Regions from separate parts of the Shewanella spartinae genome, predicted to be linked through region 1. Evidence: predicted binding sites of a transcription regulator. Region 1 holds the regulator's gene; the other holds the start of a gene.
What was found. Region 1 encodes FliA, which starts transcription of late flagellar genes. Its sites were predicted from a motif close to CTAAAGNTNNNNNNNNNNNNGCCGATA; they were not measured.
Positions count from the first base shown of each region.

Region 1 (3,117 bases):
GCGGTGTGGTCGCCTTCGTGGGGCCAACCGGTGTGGGTAAGACGACGAGTGTCGCAAAATTAGCCGCTCGATTCGCCGCGCAGCATGGTTCAGATCAAGTTGCACTCATTACAACGGATCATTATCGCATTGGAGCCTATGAGCAGCTGGCAACCTATGGCAAAATAATGGGGTGCCCGGTCAAGCAAGCTCATGATCTCAATGAGTTGGAACAAATTCTTTATCAGTTCCGCAATCGCAAGCTAGTATTGATAGATACGGCGGGCATGGGACAGAGAGATGTGAGATTGTTCCAGCAACTTGATAATTTAACTGCAAATAGCAGATTACCTATTCGCAGTTATCTGGTACTGTCATCTACAAGTCAAAGAAGAGTGCTTGAAGATGCCGTCGCGCAGTTTACCCGGATTCCATTATCCGGCGCGATTTTGACCAAATTAGATGAATCAGTGGCCTTGGCACCGGCGTTGAGTGTGTTGATTCAAAGCGGATTACCTTTGAGTTATGTCACCGATGGACAAAGAGTGCCAGAAGATATGCAAGTAGCCGACACCTTAGCCTTAGCCAACAAGGCCCTGTCGGTACTCGAAAAGAAAGTGCAACCAATACAGAATAACGAAAGGTCATATGAACAGGCCTACGCATTTGAGTAATATAATGAGTCGGGATCAAGCAAGCGGTTTACGTATGATGAATCAACCATATAACGAAAAAGTAAAAGTAATTGCCGTAACCGGTGGTAAGGGTGGCGTAGGTAAAACCAGCGTATCGATCAATACCGCCGTCTCCCTGGCCGAGAAGGGCAAGCGTGTGCTTGTGCTCGATGCCGACTTGGGCCTGGCCAACGTCGATGTCATGTTGGGCCTAAGAGCCGAGCGCAATCTCTCCCACGTATTATCGGGTGACGCTGACCTTGACGATATTATCGTACGCGGTCCTAAGGGGATTGGCATTATTCCAGCTACTTCTGGCACCCAGGCCATGGTCGAGCTGACACCGGCCCAGCATGCGGGCCTGATCCGTGCCTTCAGCGAGATGAAGACCCAGTTTGATATCCTGGTGGTCGATACCGCGGCAGGTATCTCAGACATGGTGCTCAGCTTCTCTCGCGCCTCTCAAGATGTGTTGGTGGTGGTGTGCGACGAGCCGACCTCTATTACCGATGCCTATGCTTTGATTAAGATTCTTAGCCGTGAGCACGGTGTATTCAGATTTAAGATTGTGGCAAACATGGTCAGAAGTTTGCGAGAAGGGATGGAGTTGTTTGCTAAACTTAGCAAGGTAACCGACCGTTTTCTCGACGTGGCCCTGGAGCTGGTTGCGACTATCCCCTTCGATGAAAACCTTCGCAAATCAGTTCGTAAACAAAAGTTGATCGTCGAGGCATTTCCTAAGTCGCCTGCGTCAATTGCTTATCACGGCCTAGCGAATAAGATTATTAGCTGGCCAGTGCCACAACAACCGGGCGGACACCTGGAGTTCTTTGTAGAGCGATTGGTTCAACGTCCCGAATATCAAGAGGATCGTACGAGTGAGTAAAGCCGCTGCGTATACTTGTTTAGATAACAAAGCTTCTATTGTCGAACAGTATGCACCGTTGGTAAAAAGGATTGCTCACCATTTACTCGCTCGTCTACCCGCCTCGGTGCAATTGGATGATCTGTTACAAGCAGGTATGATGGGCCTGCTTGAAGCCTCGGCCAAGTTCGATGGCAGCAAGGGCGCCAAGTTTGAAACCTTCGCCGGTATACGTATTCGCGGCTCCATGCTCGACGAGATTAGGCGAGGAGACTGGGTACCCAGGTCGGTTCACCGTAATCAGCGACGCATAGCCCAGGTGATTGACGAGCTAGAACAAGAACTTGGACGTGACGCAAAAGACAATGAAATTGCGGATCGACTTGATATGACGCTCGATGAGTACCATCATATTCTTAATGATGTTTCCGTCGGGAAAGTAGTTGGAATTGAAGATCTTGGTGTATCGGTCGATGTAGTAAGACAGGAAGACGATCATCAGGACGACGCATTTGAGTCACTGGCAGAGACACAGTTCCACGAGGCCCTCGTCGAGGCGATTAAATTACTGCCAGAAAGAGATGGATTAGTTTTGTCGTTATATTATGACGAAGCATTAAATTTAAAAGAGATCGGTGCCGTACTTGATGTAAGCGAATCCCGAGTAAGCCAGATACACAGCCAGGCGATGCTCAGACTCAAAGCTAAACTCAAGCATTGGACCAAAATATAACGATTACATGAGCAATATAAAAACAGCTCCGCGGAGGAAACCTTGGACAAGAATATGAAGATTCTCGTTGTTGACGACTTCTCAACAATGAGACGCATCATCAAGAACTTGTTGAGAGACTTGGGTTTTAATAACACTCAGGAAGCAGATGACGGTTCGACAGCCTTGCCTATGTTGCAAAAAGGCGATTTTGACTTTGTCGTGACCGATTGGAATATGCCTGGCATGCAGGGGATCGACCTGTTAAAGGCTATCCGTGCTGATGACAACCTGAAGCACATTCCTGTGTTGATGGTGACTGCGGAAGCGAAAAGGGAACAGATCATTGCAGCGGCGCAGGCCGGTGTGAATGGCTATGTGGTGAAACCTTTTACTGCGGCGACATTGAAAGAGAAGTTAGACAAAATTTTCGAACGACTCGGTTAATCAAGGTTGAGCTATGCAGGCAGAAACTTCAGGGCTGATCAATCTAGCACAGGCCAAGCAACTCGTTGATCTGCTAGAGGCGGGTCAACAAGAGATGGCCGATGAGCTAATTCGCGATATCGCCAGCCCGATTCAGAAAGAGCTGTTTGACGAGGTGGGTCGCCTAACCCGTCAGCTTCACAGTGCCATAGTGGACTTTCAGGTGGACGGTCGCCTCGTGGAGCTGGCCAATAGCGAAATTCCCGATGCCAAAGAGCGCCTCAATTATGTCATCGACATGACGGAGCAGGCCGCCAATAAAACCATGGACGCCGTCGAAGAGTCTCTGCCCCTTGCAGATGCCCTTACCATGAACGTACAGGCCGTTAAGCCTTCCTGGGATCGCCTGATGCGTCGCGATATTCAGCTGCACGAATTTAAGGCGCTTTGCCATGATGTTC
Region 1 is NZ_CP080418.1:1,577,665-1,580,781, forward strand. It holds gene flhF (flagellar biosynthesis GTPase FlhF) at 1-653, shown strand, start outside; gene K0I31_RS07010 (MinD/ParA family protein) at 658-1,539, shown strand; gene K0I31_RS07015 (RNA polymerase sigma factor FliA) at 1,532-2,251, shown strand; gene cheY (chemotaxis response regulator CheY) at 2,294-2,677, shown strand; gene K0I31_RS07025 (protein phosphatase CheZ) at 2,691-3,117, shown strand, end outside.

Region 2 (3,117 bases), 600 kb from region 1:
TCACAGAGGTAACTAAGGTAAACTTTCCGGGGTATTTGGCCTGGAACGCCTTAAGCTCTTCATAATAGGCGAGATCCTCTTGATAGCGCACGCCGTAGACTAAGATCACCCGCTCAAAACGCTGCCAGGGTTCGGTGGTTCTCATCATGGAGATAAAGGGGCCCACCGCGGTTCCCGTAGCAAAAAACCACATATGCTTGCCCTGGGCTGGGATCTCATCCAGCGTCATAAAACCCGCCGCCTTAGTGGAGATATCGATGCTGTCTCCCGGGGCTAAGGCCTGCAACTTTGGCGACAGCAGACCATCGTCGACACTGACCGCCAGCACCTCCAGCAGCGGCGCATCGGGCGCATTGACCAGTGAATAGGCTCTGGCGACACGTTTATCGTCAATATGCAGCGACAACTTAATGAATTGCCCAGCAATGAAATCGCCGATATCGGCCGACAGCTTCAGGGTAAATAACTGATCGCTCCAGTCAATCCGCTCTACAACCTTTGCCTCTCCCCACATATCGCCACCTCTGCTGGCATCAATCAATACTGATACTCCCATGATTCATAGATTTTCTATCCGAGTCAAGACAACAAAAAACCCCTTATCTTAAGGGGTTTATCGAAATCTAATGGGAGTCAGAAGGCCTTATTCTTGCTCTGTCTCTTGATTGAAACTGTCTCTGAATGCCTGCAGCCCTTCCTGTACTAGGCCATAGGTCTTGTCGACCCCAGCCGCAATATCGCCTTCAAGCACCTTGAGTCCGGAGAGGATATCTTTGGCCTCATCGAAACCTTGGTCAATGGCACCACCGATTATGTCCATGAAGGAGCTGAGCTGCTCATCGAAGGACATGCTGCTGTTTTGCTCCTGATGTATGGCAAAAAACTGAGTCGCAAAGCTGACGATGCGCTCGGCCGTCGCCTCGGGTGAGGTATCCACCCCTTGAGCCGCCGCCCTCTCGATGGCGTGCTCACCCATGGTTGGTGCCAGCTCTTCATTAATCGCCTCAATCGCCGCCTTATACAACAGCTGCATGGGCTCATTGCCCGCGCTCAAGTTCACCTCTTGCTGCGCTTCCAAGATCGCCGTATTCATCAGCTGTTTACTGGCCGCCAATGCCGTCTTGTTCTTGGCCACTTCGGAGACTTGTTGACCATGGTTAGTCGTCGAATCTGTCTTGTTGTGCGCCGCCGCAGATACGGCTCCGCCGTGATTTTGAATCTCCATAATCGCCTCGCTCACCAAATTAAATTAGCCCTCAGCTATTATTATCGTCCATTTTGTAAGCAACTTTAGCGCAAATGCCCAATTAATCTGTCATCGGCAATTCACACAAAGTGCGGTATGCTAACCAATTCGTTAATTAAATAAGGGTTCCCATGTTACGACTCATCAGCATTGGACTTTTCGCCCTGGTAGCTTACCTGCCAATGGCGCAGGCCAATCCAGCAATCGCCAGCAAGACGGTAATTCTGGTGCGTCATGCCGAAAAAGCAGACCAGGGACGCGACCCTAGCTTGAATGACGCGGGCAAGTTGCGAGCACAGGCATTGGTTGAAAGCTTGGGCGATACCCCACTCAGCCTGGCCATATCCACACAATTTAAGCGCACCCAGGAAACCTTAACGCCGCTTATTACCGCCAGAGGAATTCCTTTAGTTGTCATCGACGCAGGCAAGGATTTGGACAAACATATTGCGGCCATTGCCGACAAGGTGATGGCGCAGCAGGGCAATGTGATCATCGCCGGCCACTCCAATACTGTGCCACTGATCATCAAGGCACTTCGAGGACCCGAAATACCTCAATTGAGAGAGGATGAATATGACAATTTGTTTATCCTTTCCCTGCCCCAAGATGGCGCAAGTAGCCTGATAAAAACCCAATATGGTGCAACTTCAGGCAATACCCAATAAGGATTAGACATTAGTCTAGATAGCGCTAGCTTTATGATCTAAACTTGATTACATTAGCGATATATGGAATAGCAGCACGCGCTGACGTTAAGCGCAGCCACGGAGAATCACTGGTGAGTAATTCGTTTTTTGGAGCGGGAAATAAAAGTAAACCTTTGTCGGTTAGCTGTCAAAACTGCAACCGATTAACGGTTATTGAAGGCGAGACAATCTGCTTCAAGGGTGGAGAGATCATTAGACTGACCCCCTATGAGCCGCAAAATACCAAGCTCAGCCTCCTCTGTGACGGTTGGAAGCCGATCAACACCTCAAAAACAGCCTAGTCCTTCTGCCAGCCAGTCTGGCGGCAAACCCTACATCATCCCCGCATAGTCATTCGCGTAGTGCTTTACTTCACGCGTAAGCCCTTCGATTACGGTCGAGGGCGGGATCATGGCAAGGGTCAGGCCCCGTGTCGTGACCCTCAGGTAGGAGCTCAGCTGGGCATAGACGACCACCAACTCCTCCTGTCCCAATCCCCGCTCTCTTAAGGTCGCCATGATGGCTAGCCAATCGGTATCTACGATCCGCGCCTGGCCTTCGATACTTGCATGTATAGGGATGTTTTTCATGGGACCGCCTCCGTAGGTTTGTTATTAACAAATATTATGCAAATCAAACCTGAACGAATACTTAATCCCACACAATTAATGCTGATTTTGTACGGTCCACAATTTCTTATACAGGCCATCGGCCGCGAGCAGGCTCTGATGATCGCCACGCTCGACTATCTTGCCCTGACTCAGCACCAAGATCTGGTCGGCATCCACGACCGTCGACAGCCTGTGAGCGATGACCAGACTCGTATGCCCCTTGGCCATCTCCTTGAGCGCATTGAGGATCGCCTGCTCTGAATGGCTATCCAGCGAAGAGGTCGCCTCATCGAACACCAACAGGGGCGAGCCCTTGAGGATCGCCCTGGCGATCGCCACCCTCTGTTTCTCGCCGCCGGAGAGTTTTAACCCGCGCTCACCCACCTTAGTGTGCCAGCCTTCGCTGAGTTGAGAGACGAAATTAGACAGATGCGCCAGCTCTATCGCCGCCTTCACCTGCTCATCGCTCGCCCCCGGCAGACCATAACGAATATTCTCCAGCAGGGAGTCGTTAAACAACACGGTATCTTGGGGCACGATGGCGATGGCGCTACGCAGCGCGTGTTGAGTC
Region 2 is NZ_CP080418.1:977,076-980,192, reverse strand. It holds gene K0I31_RS04360 (ferredoxin--NADP reductase) at 1-514, opposite strand, end outside; gene K0I31_RS04355 (DUF5610 domain-containing protein) at 644-1,225, opposite strand; gene K0I31_RS04350 (phosphoglycerate mutase family protein) at 1,378-1,914, shown strand; gene K0I31_RS20100 (hypothetical protein) at 2,028-2,237, shown strand; gene K0I31_RS04345 (hypothetical protein) at 2,268-2,525, opposite strand; gene K0I31_RS04340 (ABCB family ABC transporter ATP-binding protein/permease) at 2,601-3,117, opposite strand, start outside.
Region 2: a site for FliA is predicted at 1,268-1,294, ahead of K0I31_RS04355 (DUF5610 domain-containing protein). Genes of this name have one in related genera too.